DNA from 2 places in the Gilliamella sp. B3817 genome. Region 2 is predicted to be linked to the other one. Evidence: riboswitches for the same ligand, from Rfam matches in the RefSeq annotation. Region 2 holds a riboswitch; the other holds the start of a gene.
The links. A riboswitch is a leader RNA that binds a small molecule or an ion and turns the genes downstream of it on or off. The one in region 2 is predicted to bind thiamine pyrophosphate.
Positions count from the first base shown of each region.

Region 1: another riboswitch for thiamine pyrophosphate. It lies ahead of thiM (hydroxyethylthiazole kinase); the one in region 2 lies ahead of thiB (thiamine ABC transporter substrate binding subunit).

Region 1 covers NZ_JAFNNV010000001.1:294,099-304,642, reverse strand. The annotation lists gene J3U36_RS01345 (ribose-phosphate pyrophosphokinase) at 1-860, shown strand, start outside; gene pth (aminoacyl-tRNA hydrolase) at 947-1,531, shown strand; gene J3U36_RS01335 (DUF3597 domain-containing protein) at 1,623-2,066, opposite strand; gene J3U36_RS01330 (heavy-metal-associated domain-containing protein) at 2,910-3,113, shown strand; gene thiD (bifunctional hydroxymethylpyrimidine kinase/phosphomethylpyrimidine kinase) at 3,281-4,078, opposite strand; gene thiE (thiamine phosphate synthase) at 4,087-4,728, opposite strand; gene thiM (hydroxyethylthiazole kinase) at 4,741-5,526, opposite strand; TPP riboswitch at 5,572-5,672, opposite strand; gene trkA (Trk system potassium transporter TrkA) at 5,741-7,102, opposite strand; gene trpS (tryptophan--tRNA ligase) at 7,226-8,221, opposite strand; gene J3U36_RS01300 (phosphoglycolate phosphatase) at 8,246-8,941, opposite strand; gene rpe (ribulose-phosphate 3-epimerase) at 8,934-9,611, opposite strand; gene J3U36_RS01290 (Dam family site-specific DNA-(adenine-N6)-methyltransferase) at 9,657-10,472, opposite strand; gene J3U36_RS01285 (SPOR domain-containing protein) at 10,519-10,544, opposite strand, start outside.
Region 2 covers NZ_JAFNNV010000010.1:60,006-70,549, forward strand. The annotation lists gene argS (arginine--tRNA ligase) at 1-963, opposite strand, end outside; gene J3U36_RS10315 (AAA domain-containing protein) at 1,170-6,164, opposite strand; gene J3U36_RS10320 (hypothetical protein) at 6,510-7,127, opposite strand; TPP riboswitch at 7,439-7,541, shown strand; gene thiB (thiamine ABC transporter substrate binding subunit) at 7,582-8,574, shown strand; gene thiP (thiamine/thiamine pyrophosphate ABC transporter permease) at 8,589-10,166, shown strand; gene thiQ (thiamine ABC transporter ATP-binding protein) at 10,189-10,544, shown strand, end outside.

The DNA.
Region 1 (10,544 bases), on a different contig from region 2:
TTGTTGTTGGTCGTTTTAGCGATGGAGAAGTGAACGTTCAAATTAATGAAAATGTCCGTGGTGAGGATGTTTTTATCATTCAATCAACTTGTGCACCAACCAATGATAATTTAATGGAATTGCTTGTTATGATTGATGCAATGCGTCGAGCATCTGCAGGTCGTATTACCGCTGTTATTCCTTATTTTGGTTATGCTAGACAAGATCGTCGAGTGCGTTCTGCACGGGTTCCGATCACAGCTAAAGTGGTTGCTGACTTTTTATCAACTGTCGGTGTTGATAGAGTATTAACGGTTGATCTTCATGCTGAACAGATCCAAGGTTTTTTTGATGTGCCAGTGGATAATGTATTTGGTAGCCCTGTGATTTTAGAAGATATGCTTCAACGTGATTTTGAACGCCCAATTGTTGTCTCTCCGGATATTGGTGGGGTGGTGCGAGCTCGTGCTATTGCAAAACTGTTAAATGACACCGATATGGCGATCATCGATAAACGTCGTCAACGAGCGAATGAAGCTGAAGTGATGAATATTATTGGTGATGTTGCTGATAGAGATTGTATTTTAGTCGATGATATGATTGATACAGCAGGAACGCTTTGCAAAGCCGCTGATGCATTAAAAGCACGTGGTGCTAAAAGAGTATTTGCCTACGCAACGCATCCGATTTTCTCGGGTAAAGCCGTCAGTAATATTAAAAACTCAGCCATTGATGAAATAGTCGTTTGTGATACTATTCCATTAACAGCGGAAGTTAAAGCATTGAAAAATGTACGTCAATTAACATTATCAGGAATGTTAGCAGAAGCAATTCGTCGCATAAGCAACGAAGAATCGATTTCTGCAATGTTCCATCAATAATTGATTTTTAATGATAAAGATGCCCCGTTTTTTGGGGCTTTTTAATTTAACATCTTCAAGTAACAACAGCTAACAATTAAAACATCATGACAACCATAAAACTTATTGTAGGACTGGCCAATCCTGGAAATGAATATGCCCAAACTCGACATAATGCAGGGGCATGGTATGTTGATTTGCTTGCACAACGTTATCAACAGCCGTTAAAAAATGATCCTAAATTTTTTGGTTATAGTTCACGTATCAATATCGCAGGACATGACATACGTTTATTAGTGCCTACCACGTTTATGAATTTAAGTGGTAAAGCTGTTCAAGCGATGGCTTCATTTTATCAGATAAAACCCGAAGAAATTTTAGTTGCTCATGATGAACTTGATTTAAATCCGGGTATTGCGAAATTTAAATTTGGCGGAAGTCATGGTGGTCACAATGGTTTGAAAGATATTGCTAGCAAATTAGGCAATAATCCAAATTTTTATCGATTAAGAATCGGTATCGGGCATCCGGGTGATAAAAATAAAGTGGTCGGTTTTGTGTTAAATAAACCTTCTAAGCCCGAGCAAGAACTAATAGATAAAGCGATTGATGAATCTGCACGTTGCACGGATATTTTATTATCACAAAGCTTTGAAGCCGCAATGAATCGATTACACTCGTTTAAAGCGTAATGCCGTTGATTGAGTCGAACGAATTACAATATGCTATATAAAAAATCCACCCGAAGACCAGGTGGATAACAAATCACGTAACAATCTTTGATTAAGAAAATAGATGGGTAATATTACCGCCTTTTTCGGCAATTCGTTTAAATACTTCTTTAATTAACCAAGTATTCATTGCAGCGGTATCATCTGTACTACCCGTGTAATTAAGTTCTTTTGCCAATCTTTTACGAGCATCTAGACTATTGTCTATTCCTAATAATTTTAAAAGATCAACAATCGATGTTTTCCAATTAAGTTTTTCAGGAAATTTGCTCGCTAAATTATTAAGAATTGACATAACATCCACGTCCGAAATGGGCGTTTGGTTGTCTGAATGTTGTTGATTTTGATTTTGGTCTTGATTCTGATTATTTGACGCGGCATCTTTATCATGACCGGTAATGCTGTTGACTTGATTTTTAACGGCATCAGCGACATTACCGACAGCCGCTTGAGCACTTGGAAAGATTTTAGAAAAAATATTATTTAAGATACCCAAATTACACCCCCCTATGTTTAAACTGCTTTTGAAAAAAGTGCTTAACTATTCAGATGTACAAAATATCGCCTTTAGTATAACGTTTAACAAGCAATAGTGTCAAAGAAGTTCTGGATTTATAGCATTTTTTGTTGTTAATTCAGAGAGTAAATAAATTAAATGCATGAATAAATTTTTCTATAAAAAAATTATCTTGGCGTTTTAAATTATGATAACCATGGATAAACTTAGATTGTTAACCATTCACTATTAGTGAAAATGATGCTATTAATCCTAGATTGTTCAGTTTGTTATCTGATAATGATTCCAAGTGTTGAACATGAAAAGATGATTGAGATGTTTTTATTTGTGTCCTATAAATTCCAGTTTATTTAAAGCTAAAGTGAATCACGTAAATGAGTAAATCGAAACGATAAAAGAGATGCCTGACAAATTCTAGTTTTAAAAAGTATTGCGATGACAACGTCGAACAAAAAAATTCGCAACATTCACGCAATAATTCGATATGCTAAAGGCAATACCTTATACGCAAAATGATAATATGTCAGAGCCAGTTTTATCAGAATAAAAAATTGTGTATGATAAAAGAAATAATGTCATTGTGGCTTTGTAACTGAAGCATGCTTTTTACAAACAATATTGTGGACGTTTCAAAAAATTTAGCTTCATTTTTTACTGTACGCAATCTTTTTTGTTTCCCACAAAGTATGATGAAAATTACTGGGCTTGATTATTATCAAACGAGTAATAATGCGGGTCAATGGATCGAACACAATTATAAAGCCTACGCTAATTTGGGCGATCCGAATTCTGATAAGATTTAATTGAAAAGAGAGGTCAACTATGAAATTAATTGTCGATAATATGAGTTGTCAGCACTGTGTTAATACGATTACTAAAGCGATTAACGATATTGAGCCAAAAGCGAAAGTAAAGATTGATTTGGCTAAACATGAAGTTGATATCGAAGGCGGGACCATTTCACAAGAAGCCGCTATAGTGGCTATCAATGAAGCTGGGTATGAATTTGTAGGTATTTCATATTAATTAACCTATATTAAAGCAAACAAATTTGGACGTTAGTTTTTTTATTTATCTGTTTTCATTAACACGTTTAAAACGTCCAAAATCTACTTTACATCCTCTTTTAATCACTCATATTTTGAAAAATTTGAAGAGAGTGTTCGCAAATATGCGTCAATTGTGTTTTTGAATCACCACCAACGATAAAAGTGATGTGTTGGTCCAATCCCTTTACCAATATTTAAATCATCAGCATGGCGTATGGCGCCGTGTAGATATTCTTTCGCCTGTTTAACCGCGTGTGCTAAGCTGTTTTTAGGCAATAAAGTCGCAATAGCGGCTGATAAGGTACAACCTGTACCGTGCGTATTTTTTGTTTGAATTCTTTGCGATGTCATTCGGATTGTTTGGTCTGAGGTGATTAAATAATCGGGACTTTCTTGACTGGCTAAGTGCCCGCCCTTCATTAGTACCGCTTTACAACCTAGTTTAAGTAAATCTTGCCCTTGTTTTAGCATCTCATCTTCATTTTTCGCTTCATCACAATCTAAAAGTGCTGCGGCTTCGGGTAAGTTAGGTGTAATAATTGTTGCTAATGGCAATAATTGTTCTCGAATGGCGGTAATGGCATCGGGTTTTAAAAGTGCATGTCCCCCTTTAGCGATCATAACAGTATCAAGTACAATCGATGGTATAGGATGATTTTTTAATAACTGATAGACAGTTGTGACAATTTCTTTATTCATTAGCATACCAATCTTCACACTATCAATGTGAATATCTTGATATAAGGTGTTAAATTCTGCTTCGATAAATTCAGGCGGAATTCCAAATACCGCATTAACACCTTGGGTGCTTTGTGCGGTTAACGCGGTAATGACAGACATGCCATACGCACCGAGTGCCGAAAACGTTTTGAGATCGGCTTGGATGCCAGCTCCCCCACTGGGATCTGAACCAGCAATAGTTAGGGCTGTAATTGTCATGATGTTGCTTCCTATCTAGCTTGATTTATTTTATTGATTAGTAAGGTGGTTGCTTGTTCAATATTGGATTGACCACAAATAGCCGATACGACTGCAACGCCTTCAATTCCTGTTTGTATTATTTCTGTAACTTTTGTTACGTCGATACCACCAATGGCAACAGCAGGGCAATGTTTGGTTTTGACTAATTGAGTTAACTGCTCAATACCAAGTGCCGAGGATGCATCTTTCTTGGTCGAGGTCGGATAGACAGGACCAATTCCAATATAATCGACGTTTTGCCAAGGCACGGTTTCAAGTTGTTGCTGATTCGAAACAGATAGCCCTAACCATTTATTTTTACCGATCAATCGGCGAGCTACATCAACGGGCAAATCATTTTGACCAACATGCACACCATCTGCATCGACAGCTAAAGCAATATCCACATGATCATTAATCAATAGGGGAACCGATGTCTGACTGAGTGCTTCTTTCAAGGCTACAGCAGCTTTATACCAATCTTTGCCTGTCAATTCTTGTTCTGATCGTAATTGTACGGCGGTTACACCGTTGGCAACGGCAATTTTGGTGGTGTCTACCATGCCACTAATTCCCCCACATAGTGTCGGATCGAGCACTAAATAGAGAGTAAGATCCAACTTTTTCTGCATGCTACGTCCCTATTAGTATGATGAATAAAATAGTGATAATTGATCTAATAACGATACGGCAAAACTGCCTAATCCAAGCTGTTTATTTGCCTTTTCTCCAGCTTTTTTCATCATAAAGCAAGCGGCTGCTGTGGCTAAAAGTGGATCGGTTGAATTTACAATAAACGCTGCAACCATAGCAGATAAGGAACAGCCTGTTCCGGTAATTTTGGTTAAAGCAATATCACCGCCTGCTATAGCGTAAGTCGTATGACCATCAGTAATATAATCAATGTCACCAGTCATGGCGATGATAGTCTGGTAATCTTGTGCCAATTGTTTTGCATATTGTAAAGCGGATTTTGTCGAGTCTTGACTGTCCGGGCCTTTTGATGATGCAAGTTGACCGCTAAGCGCTAAGATTTCCGAAGCATTGCCACGAATAACGGTGGGTTTAAATGATAATAATTGATACGCAATTTCGGTACGATAAGCAAGTGCCGAACCAACGGCAACAGGATCAAGTACCCATGGAGTTTGGCTTTGTTGAGCTTGGCTTGCTGCAAGTAGCATACTTTTGGCGGTATTGTGATTAATTGTACCGATGTTAATCAGTAAACTATTAGCAATTTTAACAAATTCAGCCACTTCTTGTTCAGCAATAATCATTGCTGGTGAAGCTCCAATAGCAAGTAGGACATTAGCAGTAAAATTTTGTACAACATCATTTGTTATACAATGAACTAATGGGCGTTGCGTTTTGACAAGATTAATAAAAGGTGTAACTTGTGTGATTTGAAGCGATGTGGTTACTGACATGTTCATTCCTTATTTGATTTATCGGGAAGAATTTGCCTATTGTAAAGTTGAATGGCTAGACTTCCCTACGCTGGTGTTATCCAGATCAGGTTCAACGGGTAAACTCTCAGTTTTTTAATGAATAAAAAACACCCCGAGTCAAAATTATGCTTATATTATGAACTGCCTATTGGCTTTTAACAAGTTTGTATAATAGAAAATTTCGATTTAAATGTTATTGTAACAATTTTTCGATATCGGTAATCGCTCTTCTATCCGGCAAGAAAATAATCAGGTGATCATTCTCTTCAATCGTTAAATCCGTGTTGATAATAATAACATCTTCATCACGTACAACTGCGCCGATTGTTGCCCCAGACGGTAGCTTTAATCCATTGATGTTTTTTCCGACCAGTTTTGAATTTTCTTTATCACCATGCGCAACGATTTCCACAATTTCAGATTCGCCTTGTCGTAGTGATACAACTTTGACGATGCCTGTTTGTCTGACATGACTTAAAAGTTCAGAAATAGTGGCGTGTTGGGGTGAAATAGCAATATCAATCACACTGTCATTAATGAGTTCAAGATAAGCTTGTTTTTGAATTAAGACGATGACTTTTTTAGCGCCCATTCTTTTCGCTAGCATCGATGACATAATATTGGATTCATCATCGCCGGTTACCGCAATAAAAAGATCTGTCAGTTCAATCTGTTCTTGGGATAGCAATTCTTGGTCTGATGATTCGCCATGTAATACCGTGGTATTAAGTAACTGTTCAGCAATGAGTTCTGCTCGTTCAGCATTGCGTTCAATTAGTTTGACTTGATAATCATTTTCTAAGCGCTTAGCCAGTACAAGTGCAATGCCGCCACCGCCACTAATGATAATTCGTTTATAGGGTTTTTCTAAACGTTGTAGCTCACTGGTCACGGCTTTGATATTGGTAGGCGGAGTAATAAAATACACCATATCGCCAGCTTCAATTAAGGTAGAACCCAGTGGACGAATAAAGCGATTTTTACGGTAGATAGCAACGACTCTGGCTTCAACATGCGGAAGATGTTCTTTAAGCTCTGATAGCTCACTGCCAACTAGCGCGCCACCATAATATGCCATAACAGCGACTAGACATACACGGGTATCGTTGAATGAGGCAAATTGTAATGCGCCTGGATATTGAACTAAATGACTGATGTGGTTGGTAATAAGGTTTTCTGGTGCAATGATATGGTCGATATTGATACACTCTTTATTGAAAAAAGGATATCTTTCATCATTGTATTCCGGTGCGCGGATACGCGCCACTTTTTGCGGAATATTAAACATGACATGCCCTATTTGACATGCCATCATGTTGATTTCATCAGAGTTGGTAACGGCAACAAGCATATCAGCCGATTCCGCGCCAGCACTCTCTAATACTTGTGGATAAGATGATTTTCCACAAATAACTTGTAAATCAAAGCGTTCTTGCAAAGATTGCAATTTATCATGATCTTCATCGACAACAGTGACATCGTTTTGTTTTTCAGTAACAAGATATTCTGCAAGCGCACTGCCTGTTTGTCCTGCCCCAAGAATGATAATCTTCATAACTAACCTATTTTAATTAAATGGCTTTCATCGGATTGATTGTCATTAGGATAATCAATGCCTATATCAAAGCTAATTAATACTGTTTAGTGTTAATAATAATCATGTTTTTTTGATTTCAGACTATACAAAACCGATAGCGTCATAGACCTTTTTCAATGTGATATCCGCTTTAGTTCGAGCTTTTTCAGCGCCTTCTTTCATGATTGAATAGAGGTAATCTTCATTATCACGATATTGGTGATATTGTGCTTGTAAGTGACTTATCATATCAATCACTTGAGTCGCCACTTCCGTTTTAAGATGTCCATACATTTTACCCTCAAACTCTTTTTCAAGTTCGGTGACTGGTTTTCCTGTTACGCCAGTTAATATATCTAATAAATTTGATACACCAGCTTTATTTTTTAAATCATAACGTACAACAGGCGGTTCATCAGAATCGGTCATCGCTCGTTTGATTTTTTTCTCGATGTCTTTAGGATTTTCAAGTAAGCCAATCACATTGTTTCGATTTTCATCAGATTTAGACATTTTTTTCGTTGGGTCTTGTAAAGACATCACTCTTGCACCAACTTTAGGGATAAAAGGTTCAGGAACAGTAAAAATGTCACCATACAGGGCATTAAAGCGCATTGCAATATCACGTGATAGTTCGAGATGTTGTTTTTGATCGTCACCCACCGGTACTAAATTAGCTTGATATAATAAAATGTCAGCTGCCATTAATACAGGATAATCAAAAAGCCCTGCATTAATGTTTTCAGCATGTCGTGATGATTTGTCCTTAAATTGTGTCATGCGACTGAGTTCACCAAAATAAGTGTAACAGTTTAATGCCCACCCTAATTCAGCATGAGCAGGTACATGAGATTGTACAAATATAGTGCTTTTTTGAGGATCAATGCCACATGCTAAATAAAGCGCCATGGTATCCAGTGTTGCTTTGCGTAGCTTCTGTGGATCTTGGCGTACTGTGATAGCATGTTGATTTACAATACAATAAACGCAATCGTATTCTTGTTGTAAAGCGACCCAATTTTTTAAGGCACCCAAATAGTTGCCAAGTGTTAATTCCCCTGATGGCTGAGCGCCACTAAATACAATCGGTTTACTCATAATTTATTCCTAATCTATTCATTCTTATTTTTTTGCCTCAGCTTTAGGCAGTGGTAACAAGGTTAATATATCTTTGAAATCGTCAAACAAAAAATCGGGGTCGCTGGTCGCTATGGATACACCATAGTTGTAACCGTAACTTAACGCAACAGTATGGCAGTTAGCATTCTTTGCTGCGGTAATATCATTTTTCGAGTCACCAACAAATAGTAATTGATCGCAAAAGAGCCCAAACGTTGCCATAACCTGATAAAGTGGGGCAGGATGAGGTTTTAGCTTGATAACATCACCGCCACCTAGCACCAGTTTGAAATATTCTTTAATGCCTAATGATTCTAATAAAGCAGGTAAAAATTGTGCAGGTTTATTGGTAACAAGTGCTAATGGATAATGATTATCATAAAGCACTTTTAAGGTCTCTTTAACATGTGGAAAGAGTTTTGTTTCTGCATCGATAACTTTATCATAATGCTGATTAAAGCAATTTTTAGCTTGACTAAACAATTCTGCTGTTGGGGTAATATCGATTGCTTTAAAGGTACGTTCTAACATAACATCGATGCCATTACCTACCCAATTTTTAACTTGATCTTTGCTAACAGTAGGTAATTGTAAGTCGGCAAGCATTTGCTGAATTGCTAATGCAAGTCCGGGTACACTATCAACGAGTGTGCCATCCAGATCAAATGCTATTGCTTGAATGTCATCCAGTTTAGGCATAGTTTACTCCTGCTAATGCTTTTCGCATGGCATCAATAACTGATTTATAATCAGGCTGACCAAATATGGCAGACCCTGCAACAAACATATCAGCGCCTGCTTGGGCTATTTCTGCAATATTGTCGACTTTGACGCCCCCATCTATTTCAAGTCGTATATTTTGACCTGATTCAATAATACGTTGTTTAACTTGTCGTAATTTTTTTAATGTTGACGGGATAAAAGATTGCCCACCAAAACCAGGATTAACTCCCATTAATAACACAATATCAATTTTATCCATTACATAATCTAAATGATCTAACGGAGTAGCCGGATTAAAAACTAAACCAGCGGTACAACCATGATCTTTGATAAGTTGCAACGTTCGGTCAAGATGAATCGTTGCTTCGGGATGAATAGAGATATTGCTAGCTCCAGCTTTTGCAAAAGAGACAATAAGTTCTTCGACAGGGGATGCCATTAAATGGACATCGATTGGGGCTTTTATTCCGTAGTCACGTAGTGCTTGGCAAAACATTGACCCCATTGTCAAATTAGGCACAAAGTGATTGTCCATGACATCGAAATGAATTACATCAGCCCCTGCTTCAATCACTTTTTGGGTTTCTTCACCTAAACAAGCAAAATTTGCTGAAAGTATTGACGGTGCAATAATAAACTCTTTCATAACATACCTCTAATCATACAAGCCAATACTCAAATGTTTTTAGGATTATTTGTATAGCGCTAATATTTCATCAATTTTTTTTCGACCTTCACCATCACAGCTTATTGAGCGTCGCATTTCAGCTCGATAAAGGTGGCGAGCTTTACTATATAACGTTCTTGTATAATCAGTATCATGATTGGATACAAGCACTGGAATATTGTTTTTATAAGCCATTTTTTCGGCTAATTTAGAGAGTTTTTTATGTTCTTCATAGCCAAAATTATTTGAATAATATGCCGTAAATCCAGCCGAATCATTTGGCGATAAATAGGGCGGATCACAGTATATCACAGAATTTTTCTTTGCTTTTTTCATGACCTCTTGGTATGGGGCACAGATAAATTCCGCATTTTGTGCTTTTTTTGCAAAAAAGTTTAGCTCTTTCTCAGGAAAATAGATTGTTTTATAGCGACCAAATGGCACATTAAAAAGTCCACTGTTGTTATAACGACATAGACCGTTATAGCAATGACGATTTAAGTAAATAAATAATAACGATCGTAAATACTGATCTTTACTATAATTAAATACGTCTCGTAGTTGATAAAATGCCTCAGGCTTATTGTTCTGAGGTTGGAAAAATATTTTTAGATCATTAATAAACTCATTTGGTTTTGATTTCAATAAATTGAATAATTCAATTAAATCATGGTTAATATCAGCTAAAAGGTAGCTTTTATAATTGGTATTTAAGAAGACCGAACCTGCACCAACAAAAGGTTCAATCAGTTGATCTCCTTCTGGTAGATACTGCCTAATGGTGTCCACAAGCTCATATTTTCCTCCAGCCCATTTTAAAAAGGCTCGTTGTTTTTTCAAAGGATACTCCTATTTTGTCTTTGGTAGGATAAATGAACCATATCCTTTATTTTTCAGCTTTTTCTTTATTCA
Region 2 (10,544 bases):
ACAGGCGATATCGGTTGTTGCATAAAGGTAACCGCCGTCGCGTTTTTGAATAATCACGCCCATTGGTTCGCCTTCTTTATTTTTGTATTCATCTAAAAATACAACGATTGCCCCTTCGCTTTCTACCGCTAATTTTTTATGTTTTAAATCTGCCACAATGCCGGGTAACATTTTGTTATAAATGCTTTCGCCCATGGTGTCTTCAACGGAAAGTGTGACATTTAACCGTTTGTAAGTCGCAATATTTTGCGTCATGGTAATATCGACCAATTTTCGCCACATTTCACGACAATATTCATCACCACCTTGCAGTTTTACAACATAATTACGTGCTTTTTCAGCAAAAACTTCGTCTTCATCGTAATGTTTTTTTGCTGCTCGATAAAACGATTCCAGATCGGATAGTTGCATATCATTAGCATGTTCATTTTGCATTTTTTCCAGATAAGCAATGAGCATCCCAAATTGTGTTCCCCAGTCACCGACATGGTTAGCACGGATAACATTATGACCAAGAAAAGTTAAAACTCGTACAGTGGCATCCCCGATGATTGTTGAACGTAAATGACCGACATGCATCTCTTTGGCAACATTCGGTGCTGAGTAGTCTACAACAATCGTTTGTGCTTTTGCAGGTAAGGTAATATTCAGTTTATCGCTACTCAGTGCAACTTCATTTTGTTGAGCAATCCAACTATTTTTTAAAAAGATGTTAATAAAACCGGGGCCAGCAATTTCGACTTTTTCGGCAATGTCATCAATATCTAGATGTTGTAAAACCTTTTCCGCCAACGCTCTTGGTGGCATTCCTAGTTTTTTGGCGGTTGCCATGATGCCATTAGCTTGATAATCGCCAAATTGTACTTTAGCTGATTGTTTAATTAAGGCATCACAGTTATTATCAGCACCGGCCATTATCATTGCTTGCGAAACACGTTGAGTTAGTAATTGTTGAATATTCACACTAAACCTAATCAATTATCATAAATGCCCAATATAATACCGATAAAGTAAACACTTGTCACGGCTCAGATGATGTCGTTTACTTTAGTTTAACAGGGTTTTGATTTCCTATTAGGGTATTTTTCAATCAAAAGCATGATTGACAAAAATGACCGATGTTAATCGATCAATTTGGTGATAAACAGAGTCAAAATTTGATTGACATTCTAGTCGTTGAGTGTGTGCTTGATCTTTGTTCCCAATATATTTTCAATATAATGTTGTAGTCGTTGCTTTTCATGATCATTATTTTCATACCAGTTACGTGAAGATAGGCGAAATATATGCGGAATGGTTCTAGATAATACCGATTGTCGCCAAATGTTTCTATATCGTGCATTGGATAATAACGGGTGAATTGGCGCATCGCACTCAATGCCAATACAATAAAGTTTAGTGCTCGGATCTTCAATCGTAAAATCTAATGTAAATACGCCACTGCCTGAGTGGCGGCTATAGGATAAATTGAGCGAACGAATAAAAGTTTCTACATCGTCAAGCAGTCCGTCATCGTGTTGTGTTGGTATTGGCAAATCAGATTGCTTATGTGCCTGTTCGATCAGGTTAAGTAATGATTCAGCAAAAGTAAAATTACCTTCAGATAATGCTTTAGAATAAGCTAAATAGTATTGTAGGTAATCACGAGGGGATGTTGGAGCACGTTTATTGGCTAGCGCATCAGAAACATCTTCAATAGGCATTGATGAGATCAAAATGACTTTTTGGCGAGCTCGGGTGATTGCTACATTTAAGCGCCTTTCGCCACCTTGTTGCCCTAGTATGCCAAAATTTCGCCTGAAAATACCTTGTTTATTACGACCAAATGTCGTTGAAAAGATGATAACATCACGTTCATCGCCCTGCACATTTTCAACATTTTTGATAAAAATTGATACATCTTCACCCTGATCGAATCGTTGATTTTCTTGTTCAAAAATGTCTGAAAATTTTTTATCTAAATTGGCTTTTTCATAAAAACATTTTTCAATCAGATCTGCCTGCTTTTTGTTAAAGGTTACAACGCCTATGGATGGACGATGAGTCGCATCTTTTTTCCAAATGTTATCGACCATTTCAACAACTTTTATTGCTTCACTATAATTGCGTTGATCTTCATATAGACCATTTACCCAAATATATTCAAGTGGTTTGATTTGCTTAATGATATTAGCTGAATGTCTGACAGGTACGTTTAGTTGGCTATGGTAAAAAGCGGTATTGGAATAGTTAATCAGCTCACGATAAGCGGAACGGTAATGAATTTGTAAATAAGTTGTTGGCAACACAGTGCGAGAAAGTTGTAATAAATCCGGACAATCCATAATTTCTTTTAAATTCCAACGATTGAGTAGAGGATTTTCGTTAACTTCTTCTGATAGTGCTTGAATAGTATCATCATCAGCCTCTTCGTCTATGTCAGCGTCTGTTTGTACACCAAAAAATGTAGTGGGTGGCATCTGTTTATCATCACCACTGACTATGGCAATTTTGCCCCGATAAAGAGTAGGTATAGCGTATTCAATGGGCATTTGTGAGGCTTCGTCATAGATGACCAAATCAAATAATCCCGCTTTTAATGGCAATAAGCGACTTGCGGTGTCGGGATTTATTAACCAAATTGGTCTTAAGTACATTAATCCAAGCGGTATACCTTGCTCGATGAATTCACGTAATCGTTTGGCGCGTTGACCTGTTAGCCTTGTTATTCCTTCCCACCTTTTGGGATCAGCTATCTGATTACATTTTATATTATTAAGTAGTAACTGTTTATTCAGTTGATGCAGCTGTTCGTCGTAAGATTTTAGCTGTTCAATGGTTTGATTGATAACTTGCTGATCAATCTGTAATATCGGGTTTTCTTGTTCGATGTACAATTTCCAAATCGTTTTAGCTTCATAATCCAATAGTTGTCTGAATTGATATTGTTGATTTTCTGGACTTAATAAGGCTAGTTCGGATTCAAAAGGTCTTAGTTTTGCCAATACTTCAAGTGCAGTTTCAGATAATTGAATCGCTTCTTTACGAAATGATTGATACGCTTTTAATGAAGGTAAAACATGGTAAATAGCGTCAATAGTTGAAGGTGTTGGTTGATTTTTAACAATCGCCTGTAAACAGTTTTGATACAGGTTTTCATTTAAAAATTGATTGAGCAAGGATAAATGTTGTTCTGAATCTTGACGATATTGATAACGAACAAAGGCCGCTTCGTATTCATTAATTAAATCTTGAAAAGCGTCGCTACTTTTCAATAATGATTGCTCCACATACTGACTATAAGGTGCTTGGTGAATTTTATCAGCCCATGCTTTGACTTCTTCAAGTTCCGATAATGTTTCCTCGATCAAGTATTGAGTGTTATCAAGATTAAGCGTTAAATTGTGTTGAGGTAATTGCAAATCAACAAAGATACTCAGTAACGTTTTGCGAATTGGCCGATATTCAGACTCTAATAATAGCGACTCATAAAGCATTGGAATGCGGTTAATGTTTGCTTCCTCACCGTGCATAGCTAAAAAGTTAAAAAGTCCTTTTTTTGCTAAATAGCGTTGCAAACTCAGGCATTTGTACCAAGCATTAGGGGTAATGAGTTTTCTTGCTTTACTCAGTAAATCTTCTAGTATCTTTGGCTCTAAATAACATAATTTTTGAGACAGGTGGCACCAACCATCTGAGTTTAAATAAGATAGCTGATCTTGCAAAAATTTTAACCCATTGATGAGTCTATTACCTTCTAAGTTACCGGTTTGGATATTTTGAATTTTGAACAAGGGTAACCATTTTAATAGTCGTTCCCGAAGATTTTCCGTGATATTTAAAAAAGCTTCACTCTCTTTTTTAAGCCACTGTTGATGAGGGAGGGGATCATCAACATCAAATTGGATAGGTTGGTTATCAAGATTTGCTGTTCTAACGTGCTCAACTTGAATAAATTGAGTCAGTGATTGATTAAATAAATTTATCGTAATTGGATCATTTGAAAATTCTGTTAATTCTGATAATGGACTATGTTCAAATTTTGCCGGTAACCACAGTGAAAGTAAGGGTGAACACTGATTTTTAATCATTGATAGTTGTTTGACATCAAGATTCTGAAATACTTTGCCTAATTCCGGTACGGTTAATTTGGGTGGATTGTTGGCAATCGTGATTAAATCAGCGATTAACTCCCGATAACTTAAACCAAAGTGGGTCTGTTGAGTATATAATGCCTCATCATATTGATCGAGCTGTGCTTCCAGTTTTGTTACTGTTTTTGCCAGTTTGATGCGCGCTTTAATGTAGTCATCTGAAGGCAGGTTTTTGTCCAGCAAATCAAGCTGTTGACGAATACTATTGATCAATTTGGATCGATCAGCATTAATATCGTTAATCATTATACTGCGCGTATCAAGGCCTTCGGCAGTTAAACGCTTATGAACAACTTCAAGGGCCGCTTTTTTTTGACAAACAATCAGTACCGTTTTATGGCGTCCAATTGCGTCGCCAACCATATTAACAATGGTTTGACTTTTTCCGGTTCCTGGTGGGCCTTCAATTAACAAACCGGGCGCTAATCGTGCTTGTAAAACAGCGTTTTCTTGGCTTGGGTCACTGGCAACCGAAAAAAAACAATTTTGTACGTCTGGTTTTTCAATTTGCTCATCGATTTGAGAATTGGATTTCAGTTTTAGTGCGGTTTCAAGTGCTGTGTTGTCGTAGTCGAGTTTTTTTAATTGACTAAGTTCTTCACCAATTGATTGTCCTATAAAGTTGGCATCAAATAACACAGCGGAACAAGCAAAGTAGATTTTACCTTTTTCTGGTTCAAAGGATGTTGGTAAATCATCGATTTGACTCGACAAAATTTGTCCTAACGACTTTAATTCATTCATAACCTCAAGGGTATTTAACGTTGAACGTAATAATAAGTCATCAAAAACATGTTTCCATTGATTAAAAAGTGTTTTGCCCAAAATCCCTTTAAGTGCGGGATTGATTCTTATTTCTTCTCGTTGACGATCAAAGGCGAGTGTAAGTCGTTTCATTGATGCTATATCGTCATTCATTTTTATGGGCCAAAGTAATAATGGTGCTATTCTGGGTAACCGATTGCCACTGGTTTCTTGATAAACTAAAAAAGGAAAGCCCATATAAAGACTGTCAATGCCCGTATCCCGTTGATAAATAGTGGTTGCCCGAAATAAGTTGCGTAATTTAATTTCAAGAAGTTCATTCGTTTCGAATACGGCTTTAATATCGATTTGTTGCTGACGAGGTTGTCGAGCAAGAATATGATCAAGTAGTTTATTTGACGGTAAAGATGCGGTTCCTAATAAGTTAAGATCAATACGTGGTGTAAAACGACCTAGGTTCATCCTAACTAACGGGCCTTGCAAGATACTCATTGATACTTTTTTATGAAAGAAATCGATAATTCGAGATGAGTATTTTTTTAACGGCGGTTTAATCCAATGTTCATTAGGAATGCTCAATAAAACCAAGAGCCGACAAAATGGTATACGTTTTTCAAAACGATACTGTTGTGTCCACTGATTGAGCTCTTCATGACCCAGTTCGGCAAATCCTTCTATTCGCTCATCCAATAGTTGATATAGTCTTAATCTAGGTTGCTTAAAATAATTTGCTAACTCTTCATCGCTTAATATATCAATATCATAATCATTGGCTAATTGTTTACATTCATTGATGACGTTATTTGCCGTTTTAAATTGATCTTCTTGTGCACTGAGTAAAATGATTAGATCATCTTCACTAATATTGTTACGTTCCATTAATGATAATAATCCAAGATTATTGGCATCAGGAAAGAAAGATGAGCGTTTAGTCCACATTGCCATTAATTGGTTTTTAGAACAGGCTAATTGAAGTGTTTTTAGTCGGTTTTCATCCAATTTGATTTGTAAATTTGATGCACGTAAGCGAACATTATTGGCGCGTATAGATAATTGCCATAACCCTAGTTTAGATTTATGCTCTTTAATAGGCATAGTTTCACTAATCAATTGAAATTTTTTTAATGGTTTTGTATCAATAGAATTTTTGAATGAAACGGATAATAGGTCATAATGATATGTTTTATCATCGATCATTTGCTTACTTAGCATTTCATTATCGAATCGTTCAGTTTGGCAATGACCACAGTGACGCTCTAACTCCATTTTGTATTCCTTATATTCAACTCAATGTTGATGTTATTTTTATCATTTTTATTTATATTGAATTGTAGAATGACAATGATTATTTATAAAGATTAATTTTAATACAGTCGATAGAAAACACGCATTTTAGCCCGATTTGGGTTAGCAAATGGCATCTATTATTTTGTTAAATATACAATTCAAAAAAAGCCCGAAAACTCTTATTGGTTTTTAATTTATCTATATTAAATCAATATCAATCTATTTTAAATTCATTATGACCTCTTAAGTAAACTGGCTTTGTGCGATGATCTTTTAAAAAACGAGCTACTCTAGTTATTCATCATTTATATTTTTACGGATTGCTTAACTGGATGCTGTCACAGGAATATGACGAATCTTAGGGTTATTAATGAGTAACCAATCGGGTAAATTACTTTCTTTTTCAACTAGCCAAATAATGGTATTTATAAATAACCGATCGTTTGAACCTTTAGGTTTTGGGTATTCAAGTTGTGAAAGTGCTAAAGAACGCGCAAAAAGTTGATGCTCACTAAAACTCATATTATGACGATTTTTAGACAAATGTGATTCATAATCAATTATCAACGCAACAGGCTGTTGATCATAGCTGACTAGTTGATCTAACGTGTTACTTAAATGATTTATTTTTGCGGAATCTTTTTTGGGAACAGCATTTAATCTTAGGCGTTTAAACAACGTATCGCTTTTAATTGCGGGTAAGTCTGGTGTTTGAATTTCTTCGAATCCAACAGCTGAATTCCACAATAAGACGTGATTAAATTTTGCATTTTTTAATATTCGATAAATCGACAAGACTAATGTTTCGGAAATGATGGTTTCAGTATCAATTTTCGATTGTTGTCGATCATGAATGTTTCCGGATAAAACGAATTGAGGTTTTGAATTTAGATAGCGATTTAAATCACGCATCCAGCGAGGGCTCTTGAAAGATTGAGACATAATTAATCCTTTAATAAAAATCAAATAACTGACGTTTTTATTATATACAAAGCAATTGAGTAACATCTACTATTTTTTTAATTAATAACTTATTTTTATTTGAATTTCTTGAATACTCAATCCGTTAAACAGTGATTAAACTTAGGTAATAATCATAATAAGAGACAATTAAAATCGCTTTAAAATTATCTAATTTTGGAGCATTAATTCGTTACCTTTTTACCTTAACAGTGATTAAACTTGCTTGTTATTATTCATGCTATCGCAATTACAACTGTTTACAATTAATGAGGTAAACACTAAACTATTTATCGTTCTCAACGGGGTGCCCAAATGGCTGAGAATGTTGGTTAACATAACCCGTCGAACCTGAACTGGATCATGCCAGCGGAGGGATTTGAGTTATTGTGTCTGCTCAAACCTTTTGTCTTTTATTTACTATTTTGGAGGCAAAATGTTTCGTAAGAATCTTCTTTTGTTTTTTGTTTTTTCAGCTTTTTTCTTGATTGATACCGCCAATGCTAAGCCAACTTTAACCGTTTATAGTTACAATTCTTTTATGTCTGAGTGGGGCCCAGGTGAGGCCATTAAGCAAGGTTTTGAAGCGGAGTGTGATTGTCAGTTGGATATCATTTCGTTAGGGGATGGTGTATCAATTTTAAATCGGATCCGGCTCGAAGGGAAAAAGACCAATGCCGATGTTATTTTAGGCTTAGACAATAACATTTTACAGCAAGCTAAGTTAGCCAATATTGTTATTCCTCATCAAATCATTAAACCTGATAATCTTAACACTGATTGGTGGGATAATGATTTTCTTCCTTATGATTATGGTTATTTTGCTTTTATTTATAACAAAGATAAAATCAAAAATCCTCCCCATAGTATGCAACAACTTGTTGATAATAAAGCCAATTGGCGAATTATTTATCAAGACCCAAGAACCAGTACGCCAGGACTAGGTCTACTGTTTTGGATCAAAAATATCTATGGCGATGATGCTGCCAATGTATGGAAAAAGATTGCTAAAAATACGGTAACCGTCACCAAAGGCTGGAGTGAATCTTATGGTATGTTTTTGAAAGGCGAAGCTGATTTTGTTTTAAGCTACAGTACATCGCCGATTGCTCATATTATGAAAAATGATCATCGCTATGAGGCAGCCATTTTTGATGAAGGACATTACCGTCAGGTTGAAGTAGCAGGTATAATCAAATACAGTCAGCAACCCGAGTTAGCACGTCAGTTTTTACAGTATTTACTCTTACCTGAAGTACAACGTCAGATTGCTGAAAAGAATGTGATGTACCCGATTATTCAAACGACATTACCTGAGGCTTATCAGCAAATAAAGCCTGTCACTAAGGCGTTAGAATTTGGATCTGAGCAAGTTGAAAAAGGACAAAAAGCTTGGATTCGTGAGTGGCAATCAGCGATCAGTAAGTAATTATAGACATTAACATGTTGAATTTTAGAACGTTAATACCGGGTATTCTTGCCGCCAGTAGCATAATGGTTGTACTGGGTAGTGCTTTATTATCCATTGGTTATTACGCAATAACTTCAGGTGAGATAAACAGTTATATTGACAGCTATTTATTACATATTTTGTGGATAACTGTCTATCAAGCCACACTATCAACATGTCTTTCTATTTTCTTGGCTATATTAATGGCAAAAGCTTTATCCATGGTTGAGTTTTGGGGTAAAGGTCTATTGTTGCGAATAATGCCGGTGACGTTTATTTTACCTGCACTAGTTGTTGTGACAGGGCTTTTATCCGTTTATGGGCAACAGGGATTACTGTCAATCTTTGTTGGATATATCGGCTTGCCATTTTCATGGTCAATTTATGGATTACAAGGAATTTTATTAGCACACGTATTTTTGAATTTTCCTTATGCTTGTTGTCTATTTTACCGTACGCTGATGAGTGTGCCTGTTGAACAGAAACAGCTAGCCGCTCAATTGAATTTTTCTGGTTACACTTTTTTTCGATTGGTTGAATGGCCACATCTTCGTCGGCAAATATTGCCTATGGCTTCGCTGATTTTTATGCTCTGTTTTTCAAGTTTTGCGATTGTATTGGCTTTAGGCGGTGGCCCCAAATATACCACCATTGAAGTAGCAATTTATCAATCCATTCGTGATTTTGATTTTATTCAAGCGGTTTTGCTTTCCTTATTGCAATTGCTTTGTTGCGTAGGTTTTATGGGAATAATGCAAAAGTTTAATAATAATAAACAAGTCACAATGCGCTTTATAAAGCAAAACTACCGTTTTCCTGTTTCTGGATTGGCTGCCTTGCTAAGTTCAATCGTGATTATTATAGGGGGATTATTTATTTTACTTCCTTTGATAAATATCGTGATTGATGGTGTTTATTTTTTCCGTTTGTCACTGTTTACGCCAACCTTTCAACATGCAACACTGTTTTCACTTTTCATTGCATTGGGGTCAGCCATCGTAACCCTGTTAATGGCACTATTTATTCTTTGGACAAATAGTCGATTGCTCATTTATCAAAAGGTAACGTGGAGTAATCGATTAATGTTAGCCAGTTCGTTAATTTTAGCGATTCCCAGCATGATTTTAGCGTCAGGACTGTTTATATTATTTTATCAGTATGCAGGTAATACTTGGTTTATCTGCATTTTATTAATATTGTGTAATGCTTTAATGGCATTACCTTTTGTCATTAAAAGTCTGGCTACCCCCATGTTCGATGTCACTAAGCGTTATTGGCTATTAAGCCAATCCCTTTGCATTGACGGGGTTAACCATTTTTATTTGATTGAATATAAAGCATTAAACAAATTAATGTTAAAAAGTTTTGTTTTTTCGGCTATCTTATCTTTAGGGGATTTTGGCATTATCGCACTATTTGGTGGGCAGTCAGTCATCACATTGCCTTATTACCTCTATGAGCAGCTATCACATTATCATTATCAAGATGGTAGTGTCACAGCGGCAATATTATTAATTATCTCTTTTAGTTTATTGGTTTTGGTGGATGATGATCACACTCAATCATATTAATTATCATTATGATAATTTTAAAATGTTTTTTAATTTTGGTATTGCCGCAAAAGAACGGGTCGTCATTGTTGGGCCAAGTGGTGCGGGTAAAAGTTCATTATTGAGTTTAATCGCCGGTTTTATTTCACCTGATTCAGGAAAAATAATACTCGATGATCAAGATATGACGAATGTCACTCCCGGAAAACGCCCAGTATCTATGTTGTTTCAACATAATAATTTGTTTGACCATTTAACGGTTCAAGATAATATCGCTTTAGGATTAAAACCTTCTTTAAAGCTGAATATTTCACAAATGCAAATTATTGATGATATTTTAGAAAAAGTTGGATTAACAGGATTTAATCAACGTTACCCTGAACAATTATCGGGTGGTCA